One region of the Xanthobacter pollutisoli genome, then DNA from elsewhere that is predicted to be linked to it. Evidence: predicted binding sites of a transcription regulator. Region 1 holds the regulator's gene; each other region holds the start of a gene.
What was found. The regulator LexA, encoded in region 1, represses DNA repair genes until DNA is damaged. The targets are predictions, from matches to a motif close to TGTTCNNNNTGTGTTCNG.

Region 2: the regulator LexA is predicted to act here: its motif matches at 2,992-3,009, upstream of ABLE93_RS15355 (YifB family Mg chelatase-like AAA ATPase).
Region 3: the regulator LexA is predicted to act here: its motif matches at 2,273-2,290, upstream of ABLE93_RS14645 (helicase-related protein).
Region 4: the regulator LexA is predicted to act here: its motif matches at 4,508-4,525, upstream of ABLE93_RS11720 (PA0069 family radical SAM protein).

Annotation. Positions count from the first base shown of each region.
Region 1 covers NZ_JBDZDP010000002.1:451,336-459,134, reverse strand. The annotation lists gene gltX (glutamate--tRNA ligase) at 1-143, opposite strand, end outside; gene ABLE93_RS07505 (ComEC/Rec2 family competence protein) at 289-2,538, shown strand; gene lexA (transcriptional repressor LexA) at 2,710-3,420, opposite strand; gene ABLE93_RS07495 (molybdopterin molybdotransferase MoeA) at 3,546-4,760, opposite strand; gene moaC (cyclic pyranopterin monophosphate synthase MoaC) at 4,821-5,297, opposite strand; gene ABLE93_RS07485 (DUF2147 domain-containing protein) at 5,380-5,802, opposite strand; gene ABLE93_RS07480 (DUF2147 domain-containing protein) at 5,938-6,357, opposite strand; gene trpC (indole-3-glycerol phosphate synthase TrpC) at 6,433-7,224, opposite strand; gene trpD (anthranilate phosphoribosyltransferase) at 7,221-7,799, opposite strand, start outside.
Region 2 covers NZ_JBDZDP010000007.1:90,931-98,729, forward strand. The annotation lists gene rsmI (16S rRNA (cytidine(1402)-2'-O)-methyltransferase) at 1-333, shown strand, start outside; gene ABLE93_RS15335 (YraN family protein) at 326-712, shown strand; gene gshB (glutathione synthase) at 783-1,727, shown strand; gene ABLE93_RS15345 (polyhydroxyalkanoic acid system family protein) at 1,838-2,149, shown strand; gene ABLE93_RS15350 (class I SAM-dependent methyltransferase) at 2,155-2,931, opposite strand; gene ABLE93_RS15355 (YifB family Mg chelatase-like AAA ATPase) at 3,065-4,597, shown strand; gene ABLE93_RS15360 (hypothetical protein) at 4,651-5,259, opposite strand; gene olsB (l-ornithine N(alpha)-acyltransferase) at 5,565-6,680, shown strand; gene arfB (alternative ribosome rescue aminoacyl-tRNA hydrolase ArfB) at 6,779-7,201, shown strand; gene recN (DNA repair protein RecN) at 7,237-7,799, opposite strand, start outside.
Region 3 covers NZ_JBDZDP010000006.1:211,733-219,531, forward strand. The annotation lists gene ABLE93_RS14630 (ABC transporter ATP-binding protein) at 1-689, shown strand, start outside; gene ABLE93_RS14635 (NUDIX domain-containing protein) at 686-1,312, shown strand; gene ABLE93_RS14640 (creatininase family protein) at 1,316-2,110, opposite strand; gene ABLE93_RS14645 (helicase-related protein) at 2,442-5,756, shown strand; gene ABLE93_RS14650 (RNA-binding S4 domain-containing protein) at 5,760-6,047, shown strand; gene fdxA (ferredoxin FdxA) at 6,130-6,465, shown strand; gene ABLE93_RS14660 (hypothetical protein) at 6,589-6,840, shown strand; gene ABLE93_RS14665 (hypothetical protein) at 6,945-7,109, opposite strand; gene ABLE93_RS14670 (hypothetical protein) at 7,246-7,665, opposite strand; gene ABLE93_RS14675 (peptide chain release factor 3) at 7,792-7,799, shown strand, end outside.
Region 4 covers NZ_JBDZDP010000004.1:190,716-198,514, reverse strand. The annotation lists gene ABLE93_RS11745 (exopolysaccharide biosynthesis polyprenyl glycosylphosphotransferase) at 1-942, opposite strand, end outside; gene ABLE93_RS11740 (NAD(P)(+) transhydrogenase (Re/Si-specific) subunit beta) at 1,163-2,569, opposite strand; gene ABLE93_RS11735 (proton-translocating transhydrogenase family protein) at 2,580-3,035, opposite strand; gene ABLE93_RS11730 (Re/Si-specific NAD(P)(+) transhydrogenase subunit alpha) at 3,035-4,198, opposite strand; gene ABLE93_RS11725 (aa3-type cytochrome c oxidase subunit IV) at 4,233-4,385, opposite strand; gene ABLE93_RS11720 (PA0069 family radical SAM protein) at 4,549-5,829, shown strand; gene ABLE93_RS11715 (VOC family protein) at 5,851-6,336, shown strand; gene ABLE93_RS11710 (TetR/AcrR family transcriptional regulator) at 6,333-7,016, opposite strand; gene ABLE93_RS11705 (lipid kinase) at 7,565-7,799, shown strand, end outside.

The sequences.
Region 1 (7,799 bases):
TGGCGGTCGGTGTCCTCGATGCGCAGCAGCATCTTGCCGCCGGTGTGGCGGGCATACAGCCAGTTGAACAGCGCCGTGCGTGCGCCGCCGATGTGCAGGAAGCCGGTGGGGGAGGGGGCGAAGCGGGTGACGATCTGCGACATGAGGAACTCGGCGGGGCGCGGGCAGGCAGGGCCGTGCGGTACGCTCAGGACCACATGGCGCGCGGGAGGCGCCCGTGTAGCATAGGCGCGGGACACAGGGAAACACGGGGGAAGGCCGGCGCCGCGGGCGCCCGGCCGGGGCGGCATGAGCGAAGAGCGGGGCGCGCGAAGCAGGGCGCGGGGCGCGGCGCGGGCCGCTGTCCTCGGCGGGGCACGGGCCGCCGCGCGGCTGCCTGCGCTGCGGGCCGATCAGCTCCTCGACGCCCTCCGGGCGCGGATCGCGCGTGATCTGGCGGCCGAGGCGGCATCGGGGCGGCTCATCCTGTGGCTGCCCGCGGCATTCGCCCTCGGCATCCTGCTCTACTTCGGCGCGGCGCAGGAGCCGTCCCTCACGGCGAGCCTGCTGCTGGCCAGCGCCCTCGGCGCAGGGGCGCTCGCGGCGCGGGCACGGCCGGCGGCGTTCGGCCTGCTGGTGGCGCTGTTCGCCGCAGCTGCGGGATTCGCCGCCGGGGGCGTGCGCACCGCGCTGATTCTGCATCCTGTGGTGATGCCGCCCACCGCGCCCGTGCGGCTCTCCGGCTTCGTGGAGCGGGTGGAGCACCGCACCACCAGCGACCGCATCCTGCTTCGGCTCGACGGCACGCCCGTGCGCGGCTTCGACGATGCGCCGGCTCTCGTGCGCCTGTCGCTGCGCAAGGGCTGGGCGCCGCCGGTCGGCACGCGGGTGACCCAGCTGGCGCAACTGCTGCCGCCCTCGGGGCCGGCCATGCCGGGCGCCCATGACTTCGGCCGCGCGCCGTGGTTCCGCGGCATCGGCGGCATCGGCTATGGCCTCGGGCGGCCGAAGGCGGTGCCGGATTCGGCGTCCCCGCCGGCGTCGGTGCGGCTAGCCATGGCCATCGATGCGGTGCGCGATGCCCTCGCCCGCCGCATCCGGGCATCGCTTTCCGGCGTGCCGGCGGAGATCGCCGTGGCCCTGGTGGCGGGGGATCGGGCGGGCATTCCTCCCGCGGTGGAAGAGAGCATGCGGGTGTCGGGCCTCTCGCACATCCTCTCCATCTCGGGGCTGCACATGGCGCTGGTGGCGGGCACCCTGTTCGCCCTCGCGCGGGCGGCGCTGGCCCTGGTTCCGGGGCTGGCGCTGCGACTGCCCATCAAGTCCATCGCGGCGCTCGTGGCCCTGTCGGGCAGCGCCTTCTATCTGGTGCTCTCGGGCAACGACGTGCCGGCCCAGCGCTCCTTCGTGATGACAGCGCTGGTGCTGGCCGGCGTGCTGGCGGGCCGTCCGGCGCTGTCGCTGCGCTCGGTGGGGGTCGCCGCGGTGGCGGTGCTGGCGCTGACGCCCGAGGCGGTGCTCGACCCCGGCACGCAGATGTCGTTCGCCGCCACCCTCGCGCTGGTGGCCGCCTATGAGCGGCTCCAGCCGCTGCGGGCGCTGCCGCGGCCGGACGGATTCGCCGGCGCGGCGCTGGTGTGGATCGTCGCGCTGGTGGGGGGAACGGCGCTCACCTCGCTGGTGGCGGGGCTTGCGACGGCGCCCTACGGCATCTTCCACTTCCAGCGCGTCGCGCCCTACGGCCTCATCGCCAATCTCGCGGCCATGCCGGCCGTTTCGTTCCTGGTGATGCCGGCCGGGCTCGCCGGCGTGCTGCTCATGCCGTTCGGCTGGGACCATCTGGCCTGGCCGGTGATGGGGCGGGGCATCGAGATCATGGTGGCGGTGTCGGACCATGTCGGGGCGTTGCCGGGAGCCGATACCCGCGCCGCCTTCATCGGCCCGGCGACCCTCGCCTGCCTCAGCCTCGCGCTCCTCGCCGCCTGTCTGCTTCGCGGCGTGCTGACCCTCGCGGCGCTGGCGCCCCTCGCTCTGGGCACCCTGCTGGCGGGTGCGCCGGCCCGGCCGGATCTCCTCATCGCACCCGATGCGCAGACGGTGGCGGTTCGCACCGCGGAGGGCCAGCTATCCGTGCTCGCCGCCTCAAGCCAGCGGCTGGTGGTGGAGCAATGGCTGACGCGGGAGGGCGACCGCCGCGCCGCCGACGCCAAGGATCTCTCCGCCGCCTTCGCCTGCGACCCCTTGGGCTGCGTCGCGCCGCTGCCGGGCGGCGGCACCATCGCCGTCTCGCGCAAGGCGGAGAGCCTGGAGGCGGATTGCCTCAACGCCCGCATCCTGGTCGCCCGCGATGCACCCCCCGCGCGCTGCGAAGCCGAGGTGGTGACGCCGCAGACGCTGGCGCGCACCGGAGCCCTCGCCTTCCAGCTGAGGGACGGCAGGCTGGTGGCCGAACCCACCCGCCGCGCGGAGGTCCAGCGCCCGTGGATGGCTGCCGTTCCGCCGCTTTTGGAGGCGGAAGGCGAGGCCCCCGACCACGAGGCGGATGCCGCCGCGCCCTGATCGGGCAGCGGGATGCACCGCAGGCCGGTCCGACCCGGCCGACGCGGCAGCAGGACAAAAGCGGGCGGGGTGAGGGGCATGGCCCGTTGCGGAGCCGGCGCCCGTTGAGCTGGATGCGCCGCGCCCCTCACCCCGTTTGCGGTCTCCCGGGAGGGAGAGCGAAAGGGAGGGTCAGTAGCGCCGCATCAGGCCGACGAGGCGGCCCTGGATGCGGACCCGGTCGGGGCCGAAGATGCGCGTCTCATAGGCCGGGTTTGCGGCCTCGAGGGCGATGGAGGCGCCCTTCTTGCGCAGACGCTTGAGGGTCGCCTCCTCGTCGTCCACCAGCGCCACGATGATGTCGCCCGTGTCGGCCGTGTCGCACTTGCGGATGAGCACCGTGTCGCCGTCGAGGATGCCGGCCTCGATCATGCTGTCGCCGCGCACTTCCAGGGCGAAGTGCTCGCCGGAGCCGAGCATCTCGGGCGGGATGTTGAGGGTGTGGCTGCGGCTCTGGATGGCCGAGATGGGCGTGCCGGCGGCGATCCGGCCCATGACGGGGACCGCGACCACCGGGGCGGTGTCCTCGTCGTCCGCCATGGGGCGGACCTTGCCGAGGCTGCCCTCGATGACAGAGGGGGAAAATCCGCGCCCCGCCGAGCGGGCGGAGGCGAGACCCGGCGCGACGCTGTCCGGCAGGCGGACCACTTCCAGCGCGCGGGCGCGGTTGGGCAGGCGACGGATGAAGCCGCGCTCTTCCAAGGCGGTGATGAGGCGATGGATGCCGGACTTGGAGCGCAGGTCGAGCGCCTCCTTCATCTCGTCGAAGGAGGGCGGCACCCCGGTTTCCTTGAGCCGCTCGTGGATGAAGCGAAGCAGGTCGTATTGCTTCCGGGTCAGCATCGTCTCGCCCCTGTGCCGGCGCCGCATTCCGCGACGGCCCAGCCCGCGCGGCGCGAAACAAATCATGAACAGTCTTTATCTGTTCCTTTTGTGTTCCGCAAGGGGTGAACAGCGGGTTAAGGGGCTCAATCGTCGAACGGAATGATCTCGCACGGGTCCCCGACGCGGCCCGCGGGGGCATATGGCGGACGCACCAGAAGGCAGTCGGCATCGGCGAGGATGCCCAGCATGGCGCTGTCCTGCGAGGCCGAGGGCGTCACATGCACCGAGCCGTCCGGCCGGCGCTCGATCTTGGCGCGCATGAAGTCGCGGCGCGCGTCGTTGGCGGGCAGTTCGGCCGCCAGACGGGCGGGCGCGGTGAGGGGACCAGGCGCCGCATCACCCTGGAGTGCGCGCAGGAGGGGCGCGAGGAAGATCATCCCGCAGACGTGGGACGACACCGGATTGCCCGGCAGGCCCAGCACCCGCACCGTGCCGCGATGGCCGAACATCAGAGGCTTGCCGGGCCGCAGCGCGATCTTGTGGACGAACAGCTCGACGCCCTCCGCCTTCAGCGCCGGCGCCATCAGATCGTGGTCGCCCACCGAGGCGCCACCGGACGACACCACGATGTCGAACTCGCCCGAGAGGGCGCGCGCGATGGTGGCGCGGATCGTGGCGAGGTCGTCCTTCAGCACGCCGAGGTCGGTGACGTCCGCCCCGGCCCGGCGCGCCAGGGCGGCGAGGCCGAAGGCATTGGAGACGACGATCTCGCTGTCGGCGCCGGTGCCCTGGCCGGGGAGGACCAGCTCGTCGCCGGTCTGCAAGAGCGCCATGCGCGGGCGCCGCGCCACGGGCACCACGGCATGGTCCATGGCGGCCGCCAGCATCATGTCCCGCCCGGTCATCCGGCGCCCGGCTGTGAGGCCCGGCGTGCCGGCGGCGAAGTCGCTGCCCCGCTTGCGCACGTTGCGCAATGCCGCGGTGAGGCTGGTGGTGGTGATGGTGTCGCCGGTGCGGGCGACGTTCTCCTGGATCACCACCGTGTCGGCGCCCTCGGGCACCACCGCGCCGGTGAAGATGCGCACCGCCTGTCCCGGCCCGAGTGCACCGCCGAACGGCCGGCCGGCCGCCGATTCGCCGATGACGGTGAGGGTCGAGGGCGTGGTGGCGATGTCGGCGGACCGCACCGCATAGCCGTCCATGGCCGACATGTCGGCCGGCGGCTGGGTGCGGCGGGCGACGAGGTCCTGCGCCAGCACGCGGCCGGCGGCGGCCGAGACGCTCACCTCCTCGGTGCCCAGCGCGGTGACGCCCTGGGTGATGAGGGCGCTCGCCTCCTCGACGCTCATCAGCGCCATGGCGCTGCTCCCGAAACGCGCGCAGTCACAGTGGCAGGTCCTTCCATGGCGCGGGCGCGATCACTCGGCCCGGAACAGGCCGCTCCGGCCGCCGGATTTCTCCAGCAGGCGGATGCCCTCGATTCGCATGCCACGGTCTGCGGCCTTGGCCATGTCGTAGATGGTGAGGCAGGCGACGGAGACGGCAGTGAGCGCCTCCATCTCCACGCCGGTCTGCCCGGTGACCTTCACGCGGGCGGTCACATGAAGCCCCGGCAGGGCCGGGTCGGGTGCCACCTCCACCTCCACCTTGGTGAGCAGCAGAGGATGGCACAGGGGAATGAGCTCGTGGGTGCGCTTCGCCGCCATGATGCCGGCGAGGCGCGCCGCCCCGAGCACGTCGCCTTTCTTGGCGTTGCCGGAAACGATCAGCTCCAGCGTCTCCGGCGCCATGGCCACCCGCCCCTCGGCCAGCGCCTCGCGGGTGGTCGCGGCCTTGTCGGACACGTCCACCATGCGGGCGGCGCCCTGTTCGTCGAGATGGGTCAGGATGGCCATAAGGGGGAGGGCCTTGGAATCGTCCGGGTCGCCCGGAAGATGGCGCCCCGGACGCATCCTGTCCACCGAACGGGCGCGCGCGTCAGCGCAGGCGTGTCCAGGTCTGGGTTTCGCAGAGCGGATAGATCACGCAGCCGCGCAGCTTCAGGGTGGTGTCGTTCTCCAGCGTGATGGTGCCGGAATAGGTCTTGCCGTCGTCGGCATTGTAGACCTTGCCGCCGGTCCATTCCTTGGGGCCGCCGGAGAAGCCGGTGAGGATGGTGAGGCCCTTCAGCTTGCGCCCGCGCAGGCCGGCGTCGGAATTCTTCACGTCGGTGAGGCCCGGATTGGCCTCGATGTCCTTGGACGTGACGATGGCGCCGCACAGGTTCGCGCCGCAACGCGTGATCTCGATCTGGCCGCCGTCCACGGGGGTCAGCCACAGGCCGGTGGCGTCGGCGGCGAGGAGGGGCGCGGAGAACAGGCCGGCCACGGCGAGCGCCGCACCGAAAACAACGGACCTCATGGGGATGCTCCGGGAGAGACCGGCCTCGCAGGGCTGGCGGCGCGCATTTTCGATGGGCCCCGCCGCCTCTGCAAGTCGCGCCCTCCGCACGGTATCGAAATGCGGCTGCGACATCTTGTGCGGTCCTGGCCCGCCTCAGCGCAGGCGGGTCCAAATCTGGGTCTTGCACAAAGGCGCGACCACGCAGCCGCGCAGTTTCAGCGTGTTGTCGCCGTCGAGGGTGATGGAGCCGGAATAGGTCCGTCCGTCCTCCGCATTGTAGATGCTGCCGCCGGTCCAATCCTTGGGGCCGCCCGAGAAGCCGGTGAGGATGGTGAGGCCCTTCAGCGCGCGGCCGCGCAGGGCGGTGTTGGAATTGTTCACGTCCTTCAGCGCGGGGTCGGCCTTGATCCCGTCGGAGGAGACGAGGCGGCCGCACAGGTTCGCGCCGCATTTGGAGATTTCCACCTGGCCGTTGCGGGTGGGCGTCTGCCACAGGCCGGTGGGGTCGGCCGCCAGCGCCGGCGCGGCGAGAAGGGTGCCGGCGGCGATGCCGGCGAGCAGGGTTGTCCTCATGAAGCGCCTCCCGAGCGTGCGGCCTCTGCGGGCCGTCCTCACGCATTAAGGCGTAACTTCACCTATAGGGCAATCCTATCCGGCAAGCAGCTGGCTTGTGGCGGAAGCGACATCTTCCTGCCGCATCAGGCTCTCGCCCACGAGGATGGTGCCGATGCCCACCTTGGCGAGCCGCGCCACGTCCTGCGGCGTGAAGATGCCGCTCTCGCCGATGGCGATGCGGTCCTTGGGCACCCGGGGGGCGAGGCGCTCGGAGGTTTCGAGCGTGGTCTCGAAGGTGCGCAGGTTGCGGTTGTTGATGCCGATGAGGCGGCAGGGCAGGGCCAGCGCCCGGTCCAGCTCGGCGTCGTCATGAACCTCGACGATGGCGTCGATGCCATAGGCCTCGGCCGCGGCGGCGAGGTCGGCGGCGAGGGCGTCGTCCACCCCGGCCATGATGATGAGGATGCAGTCGGCCCCCCAGGCGCGGGCCTCGGCCACCTGGTAGGTGTCGTACATGAAGTCCTTGCGCAGCACCGGCAGGCTCACGGCGGCGCGGGCGCTCTTCAGGAAGTCCGGCGCACCCTGGAAGGAGGGCGTATCGGTGAGCACCGACAGGCAGGTGGCGCCGCCGCGCTGGTAGGCGCGGGCGAGCTCCGGCGGATCGAAGTCGGCGCGGATCAGACCCTTGGAGGGGCTCGCCTTCTTGATCTCGGCGATGAGCGCAGTGCGACCCTCGGCGTGGGCCTGCCCGATGGCACCGGCGAAGGGGCGCACGCGGGGGGCGCAGCGCGCCGCGGCCTCGACCTCGGCGAGGGGCCGCGCGCGCTTGGCGCAGGCGATCTCCTCGCGCTTGTAGGCCTCGATCTTCTTCAGAATGTCGGTCATCGCACCGCCTCCGGCGCCAGCTTGCCGGAAATGGCGACGAGATGCTCCAGCCGGGCGCGGGCGGAGCCGGTGTCGAGGCTCGTGCGGGCCATCGCCACGCCGTCCTTGAGGTCTTTGGCGCGGCCGGCCACCACCAGCGCCGCGGCGGCGTTGAACACCGCCACGTCGCGATAGGGTCCGCTCGCGCCGTCCAGCACGGCGCGCAAGGCTTGGGCATTGTGCACGGCGTCGCCACCCTTAAGCGCCTCGGAGGGCGCGCGGGAAAGACCCACGTCCTCGGGGGAGACGGTGAAGGTGTGGATCCGCCCGTCTTCCAGAACCGCGATGTCGGTGCCGCCGGAGATGGTGATCTCGTCGAGCCCGTCCGAGCCGTGCACCACGAATGCCTTCTGCGAACCGAGCGCCTTGAGCACCTCGGCCAGGGGCACGATCCACGACTTGGCGAACACACCCACCATCTGGCGCTTCACCCCGGCCGGATTGGAGAGCGGACCCAGCAGGTTGAAGATGGTGCGGGTGCCCATCTCCACCCGCGTCGGCCCCACATGCTTCATGGCCGGATGGTGGGAGGGCGC
Region 2 (7,799 bases), on a different contig from region 1:
ACCCTCGGCCCGCGCAAGGCCGCGGTGTGCCGTGAACTCACCAAGGCGTTCGAAGAGGTCCGCCGCGGCGATCTTCCCGCCCTCGCGGCCCACTACGCCGGCCTTGAGGCGCCAAAGGGCGAGATCGTGCTGGTGGTCGGACCGCCGCTGGAGGAGGCCGCGGGCGATGCCGATGTGGACGCGGCCCTCGCCCGCGCGCTGCGGGACACCTCTCTGAAAGATGCGGTCGCCGCCGTCGCCGCCATGACCGGGCGGCCCAAGAGGGAAGTCTATGCCCGGGCGCTGGCCTTGAGCGAAGGGCGCCACCGGGACGACCCGCCCGGCGATGACTGACGCGCCGACGACCGCCATCGCCCGTCGCCGCGCCGCCCACGCCCGCGGTATCGCGGCGGAGGAACGGGCCGGCACCCTTCTGGGCGCGCGTGGCTTCGACATCCTCGCGCGGCGCGTGCGCACCAAGGCGGGGGAGATCGACCTGGTCGCCCGCCAGGGCGATCTTCTCGTCTTCTGCGAGGTGAAGCTGCGCGCCACCCTGGAGGACGCCGCCTTCTCGCTCCAGGCGCGCCAGCGCCGACGGATCGCCGCGGCGGCGGCGGCCTTCCTCATGGATCATCCCGAGCTCGCCGCCCTCAACATGCGCTTCGACGCCGTGCTGCTCGCCCGCACCGGGGAGGCCGAGCACCTGCCCGGCGCCTTCGAGGCCGAGAGCTGAAGCACGGTGGCGGCGCGCCCCAACCGCCTATAGATAAGCCGAAGCCCCGCCGGGGCACCGGGAGATTGCCATGGCCCTGAAGGTCGCGGTCCAGATGGACCACATTGCCAACATCAACATTCAAGGCGATTCCACCTTCGCCCTCCTCCTGGAGGCGGAGGCGCGCGGGCACGCGCTGTTCCACTACACGCCCGACCGCATGGCCATGCGCGACGGCGTGGTCTTCGCCACTGTCGAGCCCCTGAGCGTGAAGGACGAGGCCGGTGCCCACTTCGCCCTCGGCGCGAAGCAGCGGGTGGCATTGGGCGAGATGGACGTGGTGCTGATGCGCCAGGATCCGCCCTTCGACATGGCCTATGTGACCGCCACCCACCTTCTGGAGCGCATCCATCCCAAGACGCTGGTGGTGAACGACCCAGCCCATGTGCGCAACGCGCCGGAAAAGATCTTTGTCACCGAATTTCCCGAGCTGATGCCGCCCACGCTGATCTCTCGCGACCTCGACGAGATCAAGGCCTTCCGGGCCGAGTTCGGCGACGTGGTGATGAAGCCGCTCTACGGCAACGGTGGCGCCGCCGTGTTCCGCCTCGCCGCCGACGACCTCAACTTCGGCTCGCTCTACGACCTGTTCTCCGTCACCTTCCGCGAGCCCTGGGTGATCCAGCGCTTCCTGCCGGAGGTGAAGCACGGCGACAAGCGCATCATCCTGGTGGACGGCGAGGCCGCCGGCGCGGTGAACCGGGTGCCGAGCGAGGGCGACCTGCGCTCCAACATGGTGCGCGGCGGCGCGGCAAAGCCCACCGACCTCACTGACCGGGAGCTGGAAATCTGCGCCCGCATCGGTCCATCCCTGAGAGAGATGGGGCTGATCTTCGTGGGCATCGACGTGATTGACGGCAACCTCACCGAGATCAACGTCACCTCGCCCACCGGCTTGCGCGCCATCAAGCGCCTCGGCGGCCCCGACATCGCCGCCCAGATCTGGGATCGGATCGAGGCCAAGCGAGCCGGCTGACGCGCCGGCTGCGCGGAACGCTTCCGCCCGTCGGGCCAGAACCCGCGGGCCGCCCGCGGCGTTTATGGCACGACGGGAGATCGCCGGCCCGAACAGACGCAGGACACATCATGGGACAGCCATTCACCGCCTCAATTCCCCACCGCCTCGGCAAGGCGGAGGCGACTCGGCGCCTGCAGGCGGGCCTTTCCTCCGTGCGCGAGCGCTTCTCGCGCCACATCTCCATCACCGAGGAAGTGTGGACCGGAGAGCATCTCGACTTCCGCATCGCCGCCCTCGGCCAGAGCGCCCAGGGCACGCTGCAGGTGGCGGATGACGCGGTGCATCTTTCGGTGGAACTGCCCTTCATGCTGGACCTCATCGCCCGCAAGGCGAAAGATCTGATTCAGAAGCAGGGCAAGCTTCTGCTGGAGAAGAAATAGCCGCTTCAGGCGGCCTCCAGCTCCAGCGTCAGCGTATCGAGGGTGAAGGAGCCATCGGGCTCGAACTCGAAATGCGCCGCCACGTCGGCGCTGGCGCCGGCGAACAGCGAACGGATCGCGGCGACGTGCAGCTCCGGCGTGCGGATGCGCGCCACCCACGATGCGAATTCCAGCCGCATGCGGCGCTGCGCCGTCCGCATCACCCGGAATCCCGCCCCCTCGGCGAAGCGCTCCCATTCCTGCGAGCTGTAGTCCCGCCCGTGGGAGGGATCGCGCAGCAGCTCGACGGTCTGGAGGAAGGTGTCGGCCACCGGCCAATCGGGCGCGATGACATCCATGAACACGGCGACCCCGCCCGCCTTCAAAACCCGTCGCGCTTCGGCGAGACCTCGAGGCACATCTCGCCAATGGTGCGCGCTGTAGCGCGAGGCGACCATGTCGAAGCTGGCGTCGGCAAACGGCAGGCGCTCCGCGACGCCCTCCTGCGTGGAAATGTTGGTGAGGCCCCGGGCGGACGCCTCGGCGGCCACGGCACCCAGCATGTCGGGGGACAGGTCATAAGCCACCACCGCTCCGCAGAAGGGCGCGGCGGTAAAGCTCACATGACCGCCGCCGCAGCCGAGATCGAGAAGCCGCGCCGGCCGCAGCTCCTGCGCCAGCGCGCCGAGGGCTTCAAGGTCCGCCCCACGGGCATGGACGGCGCTCGCCACATAAGCGGCGGCCTGCGGCCCGAACATCTCGGCCACATGCGCCTCGTGGCTGCGCGGCATGGCGGCACTCATCGGTAAATCTCCCGGCTGACGCGTCAGCATAGGATGGCCGCGGCCAACCGCAAGCGCAATTGTTCCGCTTTCGTTCTTGCCGGAGATGCCCGCCTCCGCTACCTTAGGTGGCAGACGAGCGCGAGGGCGGGCAGTGATCCAGCGGGTGGCGACAGTCGCATTCGAAGGGGTTGAGGCGCGCCCCGTGGACGTGCAGGTGCACGTGGCCGCAGGCCTCCCGGCCTTCACCATCGTCGGCCTGCCGGACAAGGCGGTGACCGAGGCGAAGGAACGGGTGCGGGCAGCGCTCATCGCCTCCGGTCTCGCTCTGCCGGCCCGCCGCATCACCGTCAATCTCGCGCCGGCCGACCTGCCCAAGGAAGGCTCGCATTACGACCTGCCCATCGCGCTGGGGCTGATGGCCGCCATCGGCGCCATTCCGGGGGACGCCCTCGCCAGCTTCACCGTGGTCGGCGAGCTGGCGCTCGACGGCGCCATCGCGGCGGTGGCGGGCGTGCTACCCGCCGCCATCGGCGCCAATGCCCGCGGGCACGGCCTCATCTGCCCCGCACCCTGCGGCGCCGAGGCGGCCTGGGCCAGTCCGGACATGCAGATCCTCGCGCCGCAATCCCTGATCCAGCTCGCCAACCACATGACCGGACGCCAGGTGATGGGCCGGCCCGAGCCGCGGATGAAGCCGCCCGGAGACATCATGCTCGACCTGAGGGACGTGAAGGGCCAGGAGACCGCCAAGAGGGCGCTCGAGGTGGCGGCGGCGGGCGGCCACAATCTGCTTTTCGTCGGCCCGCCCGGCGCCGGCAAGTCCATGCTCGCGCAGCGCCTGCCCTCCATCCTGCCGCCCCTGTCCCCGGCCGAGATGCTGGACGTCTCCATGATCGCGTCGGTGTCCGGCACCATCGAGGACGGCGCCCTCATGGACCGCCGCCCGTTCCGCGCCCCGCACCATTCCGCCAGCATGGCGGCCATGGTGGGCGGCGGTGCCAAGGCCAAGCCGGGCGAGGTCTCCCTCGCCCATAATGGCGTGCTGTTCCTGGACGAACTGCCGGAATTCTCGCCTCAAGTCCTCGATTCCCTGCGCCAGCCGCTGGAGACGGGGGAGGTGCTGATCGCCCGCGCCAACCACCGCGTCACCTATCCCGCCCGCTTCCAGCTGGTGGCGGCCATGAACCCCTGCCGCTGCGGCCGGGCCGGCGAGCCGGGCTTCACCTGCAAGCGCGGCCCGCGCTGCGCCGACGAGTACCAGGCGCGCCTGTCCGGCCCGTTCCTCGACCGCATCGATATGCATCTGGAGGTGCCGTCGGTGTCGGCCTCCGACCTCGTCCTGCCGGCGCCGACGGAAGGCTCGCGGGAGGTTGCGGCACGGGTCGCCATGGCGCGCGAGATCCAGATCGAGCGCTATGCCGCGCTGGGCCGGCCGGACGTGCGCACCAATGCGGAAGCTTTCGGCCCGCTGCTGGAAGCGGTGGCAACGCCGGACCCCGGCGGCGCTCTGCTGCTGCGGGACGCCGCCGACGCCATGCGGCTCAGTGCCCGCGGCTATCACCGCGTGCTCAAGGTGGCGCGCACCCTCGCCGACCTTGATGGCGCCGACGGGGTCGGCCGGCGCCATCTCGCCGAGGCCCTCGCCTACCGGGCCGCGGCAGAGCGGCCGCGCGCCGCGGCGTGAACGGCACCGGACATGGACGCGCCGGACGTGAGTGCCCTGGCGCGCCACCTGCCTCAGCGGATCGCGTTGATGGCGAGGCCTTCGAGATAGGTGATCTGGGCGAGGTCGCCCGGGTTCACCTTCTGCAGGTCCGCGAGAACCTGGGCATTGGCCGCGCGCACCACCCGCACGTTGCCGTCCGGGCCCTCGAAGGTCACCGTGCCGGCGGCCGGATCGATGCCCACGAAGATGGTGGTGAGGGTCACCTCGCGGATGCCGAAGCCCTCCGGCCAGCCCGGCAGACCGTCGTTCACGGCCACCTCGGACATCACCTCCCCCGGCTTGCCCTGATGCGCCTTGCCCAGCGCGGTGACGATGCCCGGCGCCACGCGGATGAGCAGGGTCTCGCCATTGCGGAAGGCGGAGAGGTCGCCCAGCAGCGGCGGGGCGATGACCGCCCAGCGGCGGCCCAGCGGCCCCTCCAGCACCACACGGCGGGTGGCGGGATCGGCTGAAACGAACTGCGCCTTGTAGGTGACGATGGTGATCTGGCCAAAGCCGGCCACCACCACCTGCTCCACCTCGGCCGGCACCGGGCGCGGCTGAGCGAGCGCCGGTGCAAAAGCAGCGAAGCCGATCCAGGCAGCTGCGGCGAGCTCAATCCTGCCAATCGCGATCATCATGTCCCCCACGGCGAATCGCGGGCGCCCAGCGGCCCGCGCTGCGGCGCTAGCACCGCGCTCAAGCCGCGGCAAGCCGCATAGCCCGGTGGCGGAGCAGCGTGCGGCGCCATTGTCACAATGGCGTTGGAAAACTATGGTGTTGCTGACGTTCACATTCCGGATGTCCCCGGCAGCGTGCCGGGGTGGCGCCGCTTCCGTTCCGCCGGCCTGCCGTCGGGGGGTGCGCGCAGCCGGCGAGATGCGACGCCGAGCGTTGGGTGGTGGCGCGCCCGCCGACGGCGGCGGCCCGGGGAGGGGGTCGTTGCATGAAACGAATGGGACAGTCGGACCCCGGCTTCAACCTGCCCGCGCTGTTCGGGCGCGGTATCGACGTGGCCCGGGATTTCGCCAAGGACTTCGCCAAGGATTTTGCCAACGCGAACGGTGCGGCCGCCGGCGAGCGGCCCAAGCCCGCCGCGCCATTCCTGTTCGGGGCCGATCCCGCCGCCCATCCGTTGTTCGGAACGCCGGGCGGCCGCGCGGCCCTGCCCGCCCCCCAGAAGCTGGTCACCGACCTGCGCGCCTATTCCGGGCTGCGCCACCGCGACGCCATGCCGAGCGCGCCGGAGAGCGTGGTGCTTGGCCGCCTCGGCGCGCTGGAGGTGCGGCTCGCCCGCACGGCGCGCGACGTGCGCCGGGCCCAGCGCCTGCGCTACAAGGTGTTCTACGAGGAAATGTCTGCGGTGCCGGACGCCACGACCCGCCTCGCCCGCCGGGACATGGACAGCTTCGACACCATCTGCGAGCACATCCTGGTGCTCGACCATGATGCGGGCAAGATCGTGCTCGGCCGCCGCAAGCCCAAGGTGGTGGGCACGTATCGGCTGCTGCGCCAGGACGTGGCGGTGCGCCACGGCGGTTTCTACACCCAGGGCGAGTTCGACGTGCGCGGCGTGATCGACGCGCACCGCGATCTCAAATTCCTTGAGCTCGGGCGCTCCTGCGTGCTCAAGCCCTATCGCAACAAGCGGACGGTGGAACTGCTCTGGCACGGGGTGTGGACCTACATCCTGCGCAACCGGATCGACGTGATGTTCGGCTGCGCCAGCCTCGAGGGCACCGATCCCTCCCAGCTCGCCCTGCCCCTGTCCTTCCTGCACCACAATGCGCTCGCTCCGCAGGAATGGCGCGCCCGCGCGGTGGACGGCCGCCGGGTCGCCATGGACCGGCTGGCGAAGGCAGAGATCAATCCGAAGGCGGCGCTGCAGGCGCTGCCGCCGCTCATCAAGGGCTATCTGCGCCTCGGCGGCTTCGTGGGCGACGGCGCCGTGGTGGACCACCAGTTCGGCACCACGGACGTGCTCATCATCCTGCCCGTGTCGGTCATCAGCCCGCGCTACGTGGAGCATTTCGGCCCCACCGCGAATCGCCACGCGATCTGACCTGCGGCGCGCACGCGGCCGTAACTGACCGCTCCGCGCGCCGGCCATTTGCCCGCCGCCGCGGGCCCCGCTTATGGTGCGCCCGGAAAGGGTGCGCCATGATCGAGATCACCGCCCGCATCGCCATCGCCGAAGACGAGATCGAGCTCGCCTTCGTGCGGGCCTCGGGTCCCGGCGGGCAGAACGTCAACAAGGTGTCGAGCGCGGTGCAGCTGCGTTTCGATGCGGCTGCCTCGCCCAATCTGCCCGAAGGCGTGAAGGCGCGGCTCGTGCGCCTTGCCGGCAAGCGCATGACGCAGGATGGCGTCATCATCATCCAGGCCCAGCGCTTCCGCACCCAGGAGCGCAATCGCGAGGACGCGCTCGCCCGGCTGGTGGAGTTGATTCGCTCGGCCACCATTGTCGCGCCGGTGCGGCGGCCGACACGGCCCACCCTCGCCTCCAAGGAGCGCCGCCTTGCCGCCAAGGACCGGCGCGGGCAGGTAAAATCCCTGCGGCGGGACAAGCCCTCGGGCGAGTGAGCGATCCCGCCCGGGGCCGAATCACCTCGCCGTCGTCAGCGCGCGGCCTTCAGCAGGCGATCGGCGGCGGCGCGGGCCTCGGCGGTCACGGTAGCGCCGGCAAGCATGCGGGCGATCTCCTCGCGGCGGGTCGCGGCGGTGAGGGCGGCGACCCGGGTCGTCACCGGCGCATCGAGTTCGGCAGGATCGGCGAGGCTGGCCTTGGCGATGAGAAGATGGTTACGCGCGCGCGCCGCCACCTGCGGGGCATGGGTCACGCACAGCACCTGGACGCGGTCGGCAAGGCGGCCGAGCCGCTGGCCGATGGCATCCGCCACGGCGCCGCCCACGCCCGTGTCGATCTCGTCGAAGATCAAAGTGGGCGCCGAGCCGCGATCCGCCAGCACCACCTTCAGGGCCAGGAGAAAGCGCGCCAGCTCGCCGCCTGAGGCGACCTTCATCAGGGCGCCAGGTCGCGTACCGGGATTGGTCCGCACCCAGAACTCCACCTGGTCGTGCCCGCCCGGCCCGGCCGCCGAGGGATCGCTGGTCACGCGGGTGATGAAGGCCGCACGCTCCAGCTTCAGGGGCGGCAGCTCGGCACCAACGGCGGCATCCA
Region 3 (7,799 bases), on a different contig from region 1:
CGCTGGGGGTTGTGGGCGAATCGGGCTCCGGCAAGACCACGCTCGGCCTTGCCCTGCTGCGCCTCATCTCCAGCAAGGGGCCTATCGCCTTCCTCGGCCAGCCCATCGACGGCCTGTCGTTCAAGGCCATGCGGCCGCTGCGCTCGGACATGCAGATCGTGTTCCAGGACCCCTATGGCGCCCTGTCGCCGCGCATGTCCGTGGCGGAGATCGTGGGGGAGGGGCTGCTGGTGCACCAGCGCCAGCTCTCCGCCGCCGAGCGGGACGCCCGCGTCATCGCCGCCCTTGCCGACGTGGGGCTCGACCCCGAGAGCCGGCACCGCTACCCGCACGAATTCTCCGGCGGCCAACGCCAGCGCATCTCCATCGCCCGCGCCATGGCTCTGGAGCCGTCCTTCGTGGTGCTGGACGAGCCGACCAGCGCCCTCGACATGATCGTGCAGGCGCAGATCGTCGACCTGCTGCGGGCGCTGCAGAAGAAGCGCGACCTCACCTTCATGTTCATCTCCCACGATCTGCGCGTGGTGTCGGCGCTGGCGAGCCGCATCCTCGTCATGCGCAACGGCAAGATGGTGGAGGAGGGGCCGGCCCGCGAGGTGTTCGACCATCCGAAGGAGGACTACACCCGCGCCCTGTTCGCCGCCGCCTTCAATCTCGACACGGCAGGCCAGGGGGTGGTGCGGCAGTGACCGCCGAGCCCATGGAGGACCGCCCCGCCCGTGTCGAGGTGGAGGGCCCCGAGCTTTTGGCCAAGGCCTTCCGGCCCTACGAGCGCTACCGCCTCGTGCTCCACCATGACGACGGCAGCCGCGACTCGCAGGTGCGCGACATCGTCCGTGGCGGGCGGGTGGTGGGCTTGCTCGGCTATGATCCCGCCCGGGATCTCGTGGTGCTGATCCGCCAGTTCCGCCTCAGCGCCCACCTGTCCGCCGACCGCGGCAATCTGGTGGAGATCGTCGCCGGCCTGGTGGAGGCGGGCGAGAGCGAGGAGGCCGCGGCCCGGCGCGAATGCCTGGAGGAAACGGGCGTCGCCCCAAGGGCGATCCTGCCCATGTTGCGCTTCACCCCCACCCCCGGCCTCACCGATGAGATGGCCACCCTCTTCCTCGGCATCGTCGACGCGGACGCCCTCCCCGAGCGGGCCGGGGCGCGGCATGAGACCGAGATGACCCAGCCGTTCGCGGTCCCGGTGGATGCGGCGCTGGCCGCCATCGCCGAGGGCCGCTGCATCAACGGCTTCCTCATCCTCGCCCTCCAATGGCTGGCTTTGAACCGCGCCCGCCTGCCCCAGCTGATCGCCGCCGTCGGGTAGGCGTCACGCGTGGGGGTCGAGCCGGGAGAGGTCGAAGGCGGACACGTCCTTCAGCAGCTCCACGAAGGCGCGCGAGCCGTATTCCGCCGCGGCCTCGCCCTTGAGCGCGGTGGCGCCGCTGGAGTCGCCCATGGCGCCGTCGGGGCTCAGATCCTCGGCCAGCCAGCCGAAGCCGACGGGATGGTTGGCCCGAAGCCGGCTGAACTCGCTTTCCATGGCGACCGAATATGGGGTGAACGGGCCTGAATGGCTCATGTCTACCAGTTCGGGTCGGAAGGCCAGCATGAGGGAGGTCTCGATCTCGCCGCCATGGATGCCGTGGGCGCGCTCGGCGTCCGAGAACAGGCCGACGGGATAGCCGAAGCGGTGCATGGAGCAGGTCACCGCCAGCATGCGGTGCTCGACCCGAAGCGTGCGGGCGACGAGGTCGATCACCGGCACGTTGCCCCCGTGGGTGTTCATCAGGATGAGCCGGCGCACCCCCGCCCGGGCAAGGCTGCGGCCGATGTCGACCCAGGCCGCGAGGGCGGTTGCGGGCGAGAGGGTGAGGGTGCCGGCGAAGGAGATGTGCTCGTCCGACTTGCCCACCGCCTGCGCCGGCAGGAACACCGCATCGATTTCGCGCGGGACCATGAAGGCGATGCGTTCCACATAGCCTTCGGCGATGCACAGGTCGGTGCCCAGCGGCAGATGAGGACCGTGCTGTTCCACGGCGGCGAGCGGAAGAACCGCGACCATCCGGCTCTTGTCCAGCGCGGCGAGCGCCGGGGACGAGAGTTCAGCCCACTTCAGAAACACCCGGAACCTCCCTGCTGCTGTCGGCTTGTAATCCGGTGCGGCGTCTTGACCATGGGGCCGAATAGCCGCGTGAAGTCAAGGGCCTGTCGACACCCGTCCCGGTTGACGCAGGGTCGGGCGGGGCAAAGCTCGGCGGAGCGGGGCCCTGATTCGGTGCTGGAGCGTTGCCGCGGTGTTCCTTCCTGTCCCGATCCGGGACATCCAGCCGCGCGGGGCCCGATGCGATTCGGTCCGGTTTCGTTCGCGAGAGGTACCCTTGCCCCTTTCGCCACGGCCCACCTGACCCGATATGATACGTGCTCCCCCCTCGAAGCGGATTGCGCCTGAGCCGATGGATGACGTGACCCAGTGGGCCGTGCTGCCGCGCAACGTGAGGGCGCGGGGCGTGAGCGCGGTTCTCGGCCCGACCAATACGGGCAAGACTCACCTCGCCATCGAGCGGATGCTGGGCCATGAGAGCGGCATCATCGGTCTGCCGCTACGCCTGCTCGCCCGCGAGGTCTACCAGCGCATCGTGGAGCGGGTCGGGGCCTCGAAGGTCGCCCTGATCACGGGCGAGGAGCGCATCAAGCCCAAGGATCCGCGCTATTGGGTAGCGACGGTGGAGGCGATGCCTCGAGACCTGGACGTGGCCTTCGTGGCGGTGGACGAGATCCAGCTCGCCACCGACCTCGACCGTGGCCATGTGTTCACCGATCGCCTGCTCAACCGGCGCGGCCGGCACGAGACGCTGCTGCTCGGCTCGGCCACCATGCGTCCGCTTGTGGAAAAGCTCCTGCCCGGGGTGAACGTGGTGGTGCGGCCGCGCCTCTCCACCCTCACGTTCGCCGGCGAACGCAAGATCTCGCGCCTGCCGCGGCGCTCGGCCATCGTCGCCTTCTCGGCGGAGGAGGTCTACGCCATCGCCGAATTCATTCGGCGCCAGCGCGGCGGAGCGGCGGTGGTGATGGGCGCCCTTTCGCCGCGCACCCGCAACGCGCAGGTGGAGCTTTACCAGTCCGGCGACGTGGATTATCTCGTCGCCACCGACGCCATCGGCATGGGCCTCAATCTCGACGTGGACCACGTGGCCTTCGCCTCGGACCGCAAGTTCGACGGCTGGCAGTTCCGCAAGCTCAACGCCTCCGAAATGGCGCAGATCGCCGGCCGCGCCGGCCGGGCCACCCGCGACGGCACCTTCGGCACGACCGGGCGCTGTCCACCGTTCGACGAGGAGCTGGTCGGCCGCCTCGAGGAACATGTGTTCGACACTGCGAAGGTGTTGCAATGGCGCAACGCCGTCCCGGATTTCCAGTCGGCGGCGGCGCTGCTGGCGAGCCTGTCGCGGCTTCCGCGGGAGGAGGGGCTGACCCGCGCTCCCATCGCGGACGACGTGGCGGTGCTGGAAATCATGAGCCGCGACATGGAGGTGACCCGCCGTCTCACATCGCCCGCGGCGGTGGAGCGGCTGTGGGACGCGTGCCAGGTCCCGGACTATCGGAAGGTGTCGCCTGCCGCCCATGCGGAGCTGGTAGGGACGCTTTTCGGCTACGTTGGCGGGGGAGGACGCATCCCCGATGAGTGGTTCGCGCGTCAAATCGCCTTGACCGATCGCGCAGAAGGCGACATCGACACGTTGTCGAACCGGATCGCTCAGGTGAGGACCCTCACCTTCGTCGCGAACCGGCCCGACTGGCTCAGGGATCCGGAGCACTGGCAAGGCGTCACGAGAGGGGTCGAAGACAAGCTGTCGGACGCACTGCACGAAAGGCTGGCACAGCGTTTCGTGGATCGGCGGACCAGCGTGCTCATGCGACGCCTGCGAGAGAACAAGATGCTCGAAACTGAAATCAGCAAGACCGGTGACGTTACCGTCGAAGGCCATGTCATCGGCCACCTCCACGGCTTCCAGTTCGCTCCCGACCCCGCCGCCGCGGGCTCCGAGGAGGCGAAAGCGCTGCGCGCCGCCGCCCAGAAGGCTCTGGCGGGCGAGATCGAGCAGCGCGCCCAGCGCCTGGCGCAGGCGGTGGACGAAGCTTTCGTGCTCACCTTCGATGGCACGATCCGCTGGACCGGCGAGGCGGTGGCCAAGCTGATCCCCGGCGACGAGGTGCTCAAGCCGCGCTTCAAGATCATCGCCGACGAGCACCTCACGGGCCCGGCCCGCGATCAGGTGGAGGCCCGCCTCACCCTGTGGGTCAGCGCCCACATCGAGAAGCTGCTCGGTTCGCTGATGAAGCTCGGCACCGCCGAGGACATCACCGGCATCGCCCGCGGAATCGCCTTCCAGATCGTCGAGAGCCTGGGCGTGCTGGAGCGCGCCCGCGTCGCCGACGAGGTGAAGGGCCTGGACCAGGCCGCCCGCGCCACCCTGCGGGGCTATGGCGTGCGCTTCGGCGCCCATCACATCTATCTGCCGGCGCTGCTGAAGCCCGCCCCGCGCTCGCTGGCCGCGGAGCTCTATGCGCTCAAGCACGGCGGCCTCGCCCAGAAGGGGCTCGACGAGCTGCCTCACCTCGCCGCGTCGGGCCGCACCTCCATCCCCGTGGATCACGAGATCCAGAAGGGACTCTACCGTGCTGTCGGCTTCCGCGTGTGCGGCGAGCGCGCGGTGCGGGTGGACATCCTTGAGCGGCTTGCCGACCTGATCCGTCCAGCGCTGGCGTGGCGGCCCAATTCCCCTGGCCCCAAGCCTGCGGGCGCGGTGGACGGTCGCGGCTTCACCGTCACCGTCGGCATGACCTCGTTGGCCGGCTGCTCGGGGGAGGATTTCGCCTCCATCCTGAAGTCGCTGGGCTACCGCATGGAGCGCCGGCCGCCCCCGCCGCCTGAGCCGGAGGCGCCCGCTGCCGCGGAGCCGGTGGCGCTCGCGCCGCTGCCCGAAGGCGCCATCGAGGCCGATCTGCTGTTCGATGCCCCGTCCGCCGATGCGGTGGCGCAGGACGCGCCTGCGGAAGAGGTGGGTGCAGAAGCTGCGCCGGCCAATGAGACGCCAGGCACTGCCGAGGCGCCCGAGGCCGTGGAGACCCCAGAGGACGCCGATGGCGCCGAGCCGGCCGATGTGAGCGCGGAGCCCGCCGAGGAGGCGGATGCGGTGCTGGCGGATGAGGCCGAGACGGTGGCCGCCAGCGACGGAGCGGGTGATCCTACGGCCGCGGAAGTCGCGGCCGAGGTGGGTGTTGCCGCCGCGCCGGGCGGCTCCGAGGCTGCTGAAGGCGCACCGGCCGAGCCCGAGATGATCGAGGTCTGGCGCCCCGGCCGTCCGCCGGGTGCACCGCGCCGCGAGCGTCAGCCTGGTGAGGGGCGCCGCTTCGGTGATCGTCGGGAGGGCGGCGAGCGCAAGGAGGGCGAGCGGCCCGGCGGGGATCGCCGTGGCGACCGCCGGGACGGTCGTCCGCCCCATCGCCGTCCTGACCAGGCTCCGGCCGAGGCCGGAGTGCCCGCCGCCGAGGGCGAGCGCGGGCCGCGTCCGCCTCGGGGCGACCGTCCGTTCCGCGGGCCGCGGGAAGGCGATGCCAATCGCGGGCCGCGTCCCGAGCACCGGGCAGACCAGCGGCCGGCGCAGCATCAGGAGCGCCGCCGCGACAAGCCGGTGGACCCGGACAGCCCCTTCGCCGCCCTTGCCGCCCTCAAGGCGCGCATGGAGGCGGAGAAGAAAGGCAATTGAGGCGTGGCCGGCCCGGTGGCCGATCCGGCCGAGCGCCAGAGGATCGACCGCTGGATCTGGCATGCCCGCGTGGTTCGTAGCCGCGAGGCGGCCGCCGATCTGATACGCTCGGGCCATGTGCGCATCGACGGATTGCGGGTAACGAGCCCCGGCCACGCCGTGAAGGCGGGCCAGGTGCTCACCATCGCCCTCGACCGGCAGGTTCGGGTGCTGCGGGTGGTCGGCTTTGCGGAGCGGCGGGGAGATGCTACATCGGCCTCTGCGCTTTTTGAGGAAATAACAGAGGTGTGACGGGTATTTCGGCCCGCGGTCCAGCGGGCGCTTGCACGGCGCACGCGCCTGCGCTACCCGAGCCCCTCGAAAGGGATCGTCCATGACCTACGTCGTCACCGAGAACTGCATCCGCTGCAAATACATGGACTGCGTGTCCGTGTGCCCGGTGGACTGCTTCTACGAGGGCGAGAACATGCTCGTCATCCACCCGGATGAGTGCATCGACTGCGGCGTCTGCGAGCCGGAATGCCCGGCCGAGGCCATCAAGCCGGATGCTGAGCCGGGCCTGGAGAAATGGCTGGCCCTGAACGCCGAATACGCCAAGGCGTGGCCCAACATCACGCTGAAGCGGGATGCCCCGCCCGACGCCAAGGAATGGGACGGCAAGCCCGGCAAGGAAGAGCTGTTCTCCCCGGAACCCGGCCAGGGCGACTGAGCCGCCCGCAGGCGGTCAGCGTGACACTGGCCAAAGGCGCGGTGGGCGGGCCAGACCCTTCGGTAGGGGCCCAGTGAGATCGAGCCGCAGTCCCTGCGGCGCCATGCGCACGGCACCTCTGCGGTGCCCGCTCTCGAAAGCAGCGAAGTGCTCGGCGGCGCGGCGATCCTTGAAGACGCCTCCCATCAGCCCCTGCTCGTCCCGCACCAGCCAGCGGCCGCTAAGGTCCTGGCCGACGATGAAGCACGGCAGATGGCACGGGAAGAGATCGGCGCCCACGTCCTCTCCCGCCGGCAACAAGTGATCGTGGATGCGGCTTCGCTGTCCGTCGCAGGGATGCGGTTCGAGCGGGTCGAGGGACGGCGCGGATCGTAGCGCGGACGCGGACATCTCAAAGCTCCTGAGTACCGCGCGGCAGTCGCGCGCCCCTTGACGGCGCGGCTCAACGCCGCCGGTGGGAGTGGAATTCGGGGGGCAGCTCAGCCGAGGAAGGCGACCGCGCGCAGGCCAACGGCGAGGGTCGCCATGGCCGCGAGGACCGCGATCTCCGCAATCCCGCAGCGCCAAACCCTCACGACGGGGCGCGAGGTGCGGTTGGTCCGGCCACGTGGGATGGAAGAGGGGGCAAGCGTTGGGTGGATCATGGGCGCAAGGTCCGCGTGGTGCCGTGAGGCAGAGCAAACCTAGCGGTGCCGAGATAAGTATTCGATGGGATCCGAAGCCCTGCGCGATAAGAAAATTATAAAGATGCGCGCGGCGGACGGCGCCGGACGCGGCGCATCAGGGCAGGTTTTCCAGCGGATAGTATTGCGACGAGGCGACCTTGCCTTCCGCGTCCAGATAGGCGCGGCCGAACTTGGCATTCTTCAGCGTCGCCACCTGCTGGTAGATGATGCCGCCCAGGGGCGGGTCGGCCCCCGGCTTGGCGCAGGGGACGCCCACCTCCACTTTCTGGCCCACGCTGAAAGCGGTGCCCCGTTCCACGGTCCGCACCGTCCCGCTCACGGTGCAGGTGCCGAACAGGCGCTGCGTGACCGCGACGTCGTCCACGGCGATCACGATCACGCTCTTCGCCTCGTTGCGCGCGCTCTCATACACATAGGGCGGCATCAGTGCCTGGGCCGGGCCGCAGGCAAGGACCAGCACGGCCATGGCGAGAAGGAAGCCCTGTGGGCGGCGGGGCGGATGGGTCTCGCGCATGGGCGTCATCTCCCGTGATTCTTCTCCGCCCGTCTGGGGCGCGGGCGTGCCGCGAGCGTTGCGCCAGCCCGGTCGCACGGTCAAGAGCGGCATTCCACGCCCCGCGATTTGTCATTATAAGGCGCCATGCTCGA
Region 4 (7,799 bases), on a different contig from region 1:
GAAGAGGATCGGCCCCGGCGAGTCCAGCTTGATGGCGATGGCCGCCGCGATGAGCACGGGCGCGGTGAGGAGCAGGCCGACGGCGGCCACCACATAATCCTCCACACCCTTCAGCAGGCCGAGCGAACCCTTGAGCGGCTGCTGCTGCACCTGGAGCGCCGGCTCGTCGGCGATGCGGGTCAGGCTGGCGTAATTGAGGGTGAAACGGTCGGGGTCCAGTTCCACCAGCACGTCGGCCGCGATCTGGAACATCTGGTTGGCTATGGCGCTGATGGCGCTGGGGTCACTCCAGCTCTTGGAGACCACCACGATGTCCACCGGATTGTGCTTCACGAATTCCAGCAGGTCGCGCATGCCGCCCAGCACCGGCAGGCCGTCCGGTCCCATGGGAGGCAGGGGCGCGCCGTCCACGTGGGTGTCGTCGAACAGGGCGATGAAGGTGAGGAGCCCGTCCTCGCCCTCCTCCTCACGATAGCGCCGCACGAGGTCACGCGCCCGGCCGAGATCGCCGATGAGCACCACGTTGCGGTGCAGGACCTCGTGGGTCTGCACCAGCGACATGCCAAGGCGCACCAGCACGAGGCGACCGAAGATCAGCGCCACAGCGGTGACGCAGCCCCAGCCGAGGAGCGCCCACAGGTTGGTCTGGCCGATGGGGATCAAAGCGTAATAGCAGATGGCGACGAGCGCGCCCGCCGGGACCACGGCGACGCCGATGTGGCCGATCTGGCGCACCGGCCGCACATAATGCTCGACGCGGTAGCCGCGGCCGATCTGCAGGATCTGCACGAAGGCGAAGATGCCGATCACCCAAAGGATGGCGATCTGGCTCCAGGAGAGGAAATCCCAGCGCAAATGGGCGAAAATGGCCGCCAGCGCCGCCATCACTACATCGCACGCCAGGACGAGACGGTTGACGAGTCCGTGGGTCCAACGTGTCATCGCGCCCCAATCCCAATACGCGCGCTCGAATCCCGAGCGTCAACGTACCTGCCTTCTGATTAAGAAGAGGTTGGCAGTCAAGCGATTGGCGATACGGCGGGTCCTGCGGGGCGCACCCTGCCCGTCCTGCGTAACGCCAAAAACGACATGAGCCGCGGACCCGAAGGTACGCGGCTCATGTGAACTCGAGGTCAACCGCTGGGTGAGGCGGTGGTGAGGCTCAGTGGCCGAGCGCCTTGACCACCTCTTCGGTGACCTTCTTGGCGTCGCCGAAGAGCATCATGGTGTTGTCCTTGAAGAACAGCTCGTTCTCCACGCCAGCGTAGCCCGCCGCCATGCCGCGCTTGATGAAGAGCACGGTCTTGGCCTTCTCCACGTCGAGGATCGGCATGCCGAAGATCGGCGACTGCGGATCGGTCTTGGCGGCCGGGTTGGTCACGTCGTTGGCGCCGATGACGAAGGCCACGTCCGCCTGAGCGAACTCCGAGTTGATGTCCTCAAGCTCGAACACCTCGTCGTAGGGCACCTGGGCTTCCGCCAGCAGCACGTTCATGTGACCCGGCATGCGGCCCGCCACCGGGTGGATGGCGTACTTCACCTCGACGCCTTCCTCCTTCAGCATGTCCGCCATCTCGCGCAGGGCATGCTGCGCCTGGGCCACCGCCATGCCGTACCCCGGCACGATGATGACCTTCTCAGCGTTCTTCATGATGTAGGCCGCGTCGTCCGCCGAGCCCTGCTTCACCGGGCGGGCTTCCGCCTGACCGCCGCCGCCGGACGCCGCGGCGTCGCCGCCGAAGCCGCCGAGGATGACGGAGATGAAGGAGCGGTTCATGCCCTTGCACATGATGTAGGACAGGATGGCGCCCGAGGAGCCCACCAGCGCGCCGGTGATGATGAGCGCGGTATTCCCCAGGGTGAAGCCGATGCCGGCCGCCGCCCAGCCCGAGTAGGAGTTCAGCATCGACACCACGACGGGCATGTCCGCGCCGCCGATGGGGATGATGAGCAGGCCACCCAGCACCAGCGACAGCACCGTGATGATCCAGAACAGCGGGATCGAGCCGGTGACGACGAAGGCAATGATGAGCACCAGCAGCAGGATGGCCAGACCGGCATTGATGAGGTGCCGGGCCGGCAGCATGATCGGCTTGCCGCTCATGTTTCCGTTGAGCTTGGCGAAGGCGATGATCGAGCCGGTGAAGGTGATGGCGCCGATCGCCACGCCCAGCGACATCTCGATGAGGCTGGACACGTGCAGGTGCCCCGGATCGCCGATGCCGAAGGCGCGCGGCGCGTAGAGGGCGGCGGCCGCCACCAGCACGGCGGCGAGGCCGACGAGCGAGTGGAAGGCGGCGACCAGCTGCGGCATCGCCGTCATGGCGATCCGCTTCGCCACCACGGCACCGATGCCGCCTCCGATGGCGATGCCGGCCACAACCAGCACCCAGCCGAAGATATCCGCGGGCGGCGAAAGCGCCAGCGTGGTGAGGACGGCGATGCCCATGCCGACCATGCCGAACAGGTTGCCCTGCCGCGACGTGGTGGGATGGCTGAGGCCGCGCAGGGCGAGGATGAAGAGGATGCCCGCGACGAGGTAGAGAAGGGCGGCGAGGTTCGCGTTCATGTGCCCCGCCTCACTTCTTCTTGGAATACATGGCGAGCATCCGGCTGGTCACGAGGAACCCGCCGAAGATGTTCACCGAGGCGAAGACGAGGGCGATGAACCCGAAGATCCGCGCCCACCAGGCATGTCCGGGATCGCCCACCGTGGTGACGCCCACAGCGAGGAGCGCGCCCACCACGATCACCGAGGAGATGGCGTTGGTGACGCTCATGAGCGGGGTGTGCAGCGCCGGGGTCACCGACCACACCACGTAATAGCCGACGAAGACCGCCAGCACGAAGATGGACAGGCGGAACACGAAGGGGTCGATGGCCCCGCCGGTGGCCGCGTGGGCGACCCCGCCGAGGGCGGCGGCGGCCTGGTCGGCATAGGCCTGCGCGGCCATGGCCGCGTCCCTGGCGACCTCGGCAGCGGCGCGGGCTTGCATCGCGGCATCCGCCGCGGACTGTGCTGTGGCGGGATTCATCAGGCCGCTCCCTCGCTGGTCGCTGCGAGATTCTTGGGTGCGAAGTTCGGATGCACGACGGCGCCGTCGCGGGTCAGCAGGGTGGCCTTGACGAGTTCGTCGTCCCACTTCACGGCGAGCGACTTCGACGCCTTGTCCACCATCGTCTCGAAGAAGTTGAACAGGTTCTTGGCGTAGAGCGGCGAGGACGAGGCGGCGATGCGGCCGGGCACGTTGAGATGGCCGACGATCTTCACCCCGTTGACCTCGACCACCTCGCCCGCCACCGCGCCCGCGACGTTGCCGCCGCGCTCGACCGCGAGGTCGACCAGCACGGAGCCGGGCTTCATGGAGGCCACCATCTCCGCCGAGATCAGGCGCGGCGCGGGCCGCCCCGGGATAAGGGCGGTGGTGATGACGATGTCCTGCTTCTTCACATGCTCGGCGACGAGCGCGGCCTGCTTGGCCTGATACTCCGCCGACATGGGCTTGGCGTAGCCGGCTGCGGTCTCGGCCTGCTTGAATTCCTCGTCCTCGACCGCGACGAACTTGGCGCCGAGCGAGGCGACCTGCTCCTTGGCGGCGGGACGCACGTCGGTGGCGGTCACGATGGCGCCGAGGCGGCGGGCGGTGGCGATGGCCTGGAGGCCGGCGACGCCCGCTCCCATGACGAAGACACGCGCGGCGGGCACGGTGCCGGCGGCGGTCATCATCTGCGGCAGCGCGCGGTTGAACTCGGCCGCGGCGTCGATCACTGCGCGGTAGCCGGCGAGGTTCGCCTGGGAGGACAGCACGTCCATCACCTGCGCGCGGGTGATGCGGGGCATCAGCTCCATGGCGAAGGCGGACACCCCGAAGCGGGCGAGATCGGCGAGCGCCTGATCGTTGCCGTAGGGGTCCATGATGGCGAGCACGAGAGCGCCGGGCTTGTACAACGAAAGTTCAGCTTCCGTCGGCCGGCGCACCTTGAATACCACTTCCGCGCCATAGAGCGCGTCGGACGCCGAGGGGGCGATGGACGCGCCGGCGGCGACGAAGTCGGCATCGAGGATGCCGGACTTGAGGCCCGCGCCGGTCTCGACCGCGACCTCAGCCCCCAACCCGACGAGACGCTTCACCGTGTCCGGGGTCGCAGCAACCCGCGGCTCGCCGAGATCGGTCTCGGCGGGAACAGCGATTTTCATCTGAAATGTCTCCGGTACTCCGACCCGTCAGGGCTCAGAGGAGGAAGATCCACATGAGGACGAGGACCACAGCCGCGCTGATCGTGCCCCATTTGGTAAGGGCCGTGAAGGCAGCGTAGGTGCGCTCGTGCTCGGGATAATCATTCCCGTCGGCGGTGGCGTATTCGATCGTGGCGTGTCCAGCCATCTTATCCCCCTGCTCACGTCTCTCATCGCCTTTACCGGAGATGCGAAAGTCTGGCAACTGCCTTGTGGTGTACAATATGCCAGTACCGCGGATGGCCATTCTCGGCTTGCCTCGATAGCCGAAGTTCTTGTTTTGTTCTGTCTCGCATGCTAGCTCTTTCATCATGAGCCCCGCACCCGATTCCGCACCTCTTCGCAAGGATGCCGCCGAGGCAGCTCCCGACGGCGCGCGCCGGGCCATCCAGAAGGCTGTGGCGAAGTCGGCCGGGACGGGTGGACGCACGCGATCCGAGCGCATTCTCGGTCGTCTCGCGCAGGAGAAAGCGGCTCCGGTGCCGGTCGTGCCGGCGGAGCTGCACGGCGAGAGCGGTAGCGCCGTGGAAACCGAGCGCCGACGCGGCCGGGGGGCGGTGTCCAACGCCGCGGGACGCTACGAGCCCGCCGCCCGCATCCTGTTCGACGACGGCTGGCAGAGCCTTGACGATTTGCCGCCCTTCCGCACCGAGGTGACGGAGGAGCGGGCCCGAACCGTCATCACCCGCAACCAGTCCCCCGACATCGCCTTCGATCGGTCCATCAACGCCTATCGGGGCTGCGAGCACGGCTGCATTTATTGCTTTGCCCGGCCCACCCATGCCTACCACGGCCTGTCCGCCGGGCTGGACTTCGAGACCAAGCTTTTCGTGAAGCCGGATGCGCCGGAGCTTCTGGCGCGGGAGCTGGCGCACCCCTCCTATCAGCCCCGCGTCATCGCCATGGGCACCAATACCGATCCCTACCAGCCCATCGAGCGGCGCTATCAGGTGACGCGGCGCATACTCGAGGTGCTGGCCGACTTCGGCCATCCGGTGGGCATCGTCACCAAGTCGGCGCTGGTGGCGCGCGACATCGACATCCTCGGCCCCATGGCGAAGCGCGGACTCGCGAAGGTGGCCATTTCCATCACCACCCTCGATCCGCATCTCGCCCGCACCATGGAGCCGCGGGCGGCGAGCCCGCACCGGCGGCTCGCCACCATCCGCAGCCTCGCCGACGCCGGCATCCCCACGGCGGTGCTCACCGCGCCGCTCATTCCCGCGCTCAACGACATGGAGATCGAGCGCATACTCGACGCCGCCAAGGCGGCAGGCGCGAGCGAGGCCGGCTATGTGATGCTGCGCCTGCCGCTGGAGATCGCCGACCTGTTTCAGGAATGGCTGGTGACCAATTTCCCGGACAAGGCGCGGCACGTGCAGAGCCTGGTCCGCCAGATGCACGGCGGGAAGGATTATGATTCCACCTTCGGCAAGCGCCAGCGCGGGGAAGGGCCCTATGCCTGGACGGTGGGGCGACGCTTCGAGATCGCCGCGCGCCGGCTGGGCCTCGCTGGCCGCGGGCTGAAGCTCACCACCGCCCATTTCCGCCGGCCGAAGCCGGCGGGTGAGCAGCTCAATTTGTTCGATTGAACACCATCAGGGACCGAGCCCGTGCAGGACCTCAGCACACCCGACGCCGTGCATCCGATCGGGGCGCCTGATCTGCGGCTCCATCTCGTCACGCTCGGCGTCGCCGATCTCGCCCGCGCGTCGGCCTTCTACGAAGCGATGGGGCTCCAGCGGCGCGCGGTGAGCTCGGAGACCGTCGCCTTCTTCCAGTGCGGGCACGTGCTGCTGAGCCTCTATCCGCGCCATCTGCTCGCGGAGGACGCGACGCTTCCCGACGACGCCCGCCAGACCTTTTCCGGCCTCGCGCTGGCCTGCAACGTTGCGGCCGAAGGGGAAGTGGCGGCTTTGATCGCCCGCGCCGTCGACGCCGGAGGGCAGGAGGTGAAGCCCGCGCAGAAGGTGTTCTGGGGTGGCACCAGCGGCTATTTCGCCGACCCCGATGGGCACATGTGGGAGGTCGCCCACAACCCCTTCTTCCCGTTCGATGCCGAGGGACGGCTCACTGTGCCGGTGCCCGGCGCCGCCTAGCCTGCCGACGGGCAGCGGGCCTTTCCATAGGCGCGCAGGAAGACGTGGACTGCGCCGCGCACGGACTTTTCCACCGTCGCCGGGTCGAGTTCCTCGCCGACGAGAACCGGGATGGTGACGCCGTCCTTGCACAGGGTCAGGAACTGGCTCGCCGCCTGCTCCACGTCCTCGATCTCCAGGAGCCCCTGGTCCACCTTGGCCCGCAGGAAAACCGAAAGCCGGCTGATGCCCTCGCACGGCCCCGCCTCGAAAAAGCGGCGGCCGATTTCGGGGAATTTGCCCGAGATGGCGATGACCGTGCGCAGCAAGGCGATGCTGCTGGGCCGCAGGACCGCGCCGATGAAAGAATGGCCGAGCTTGGTGAGGGCGGTCGCCACGTCCTCCTCCTCGGCGTCGAGCACGAAGATGCGCTCTGCGGTCTCGTTGCACTCGCTGGACAGCAGCTCGGCGAAGAGATCTTCCTTGTTCTCGAAATAAACGTAGAGCGTGCCCTTGGAGACGCCCGCGGAACGGGCGATGTCACCCATGCTGGCCGCGTCGAAGCCGCGCTCGAAGAACACCTGCCGCGCCCCTGCGAGGATCTGGTTGCGCTTGTCGGGGTCCTGGCCGGCGCCGTGGCCGGTCTCGCGCAGTTCGGCGGGGGCGACCTTCAGGTCGGTTTCTTCTTCCACGTCCGTCATCCTGCGGCTCTCTCCTTGTCCGGCCTCTGGAAAACGCGGGCGGCGGCGCCATTCCTCCAACGTCCGAAGAACCCTTTCCGCGCTGCACACCACCACAACGCCACGTGGCGCGCCAAGCGTCCCGGATAAGATCTGACCGAACCGTTCAGTTCGCCCTTGCAATGACCGGGGCTGTGGGCTATGTCAATGATCACCGAACCAAACCGTTCGGTCAACGAACAGAGCCGCAACCTGAACGTTGACCGGGCCGAGGGAGGAGAGCAACGCCCCCGCTCTCCTCCCTTCCTTCGGTTCCAACGCCCAGGGGCCATTTTCCTCCTCTCCGCTGAACAAGACGATGGCCCTCACGGCGTCGCGCCGGTTGCGGCCATGGCCCCACTGCGACATTCCGCCACGGTCGCCTTGGCAGGGCGAAGCGGTTCCCTACCTTAGCGTCATCGGTCCGGGCCCCTCTGGCGCAGCAATGCGTGATGTCGGATCAAGCGTGATCTGAGCACGCGTTCCACAGGCCCCATGGTTCAACATTGCCATTGACGACCGATCCCCCCATGCCCCCTTCCCGCCCCCCGCACCGGCGGCGCGCGCTGCTGATGGTCAATCCGCGCGCCCGCCAGGGCACGGCTTCGCTCGACGTCGTCCGCGACCTGCTGGCCACCGGGCTCGACCTCATCGAACGCCCGCTGCCGCCCTCCGGCGAGCTGTCTCAGTTGCTCCGCGACGAGGCCCACACGGTGGACCTCGCCATCATCGGCGGCGGCGACGGCACGCTGAATGCCGCGGCCT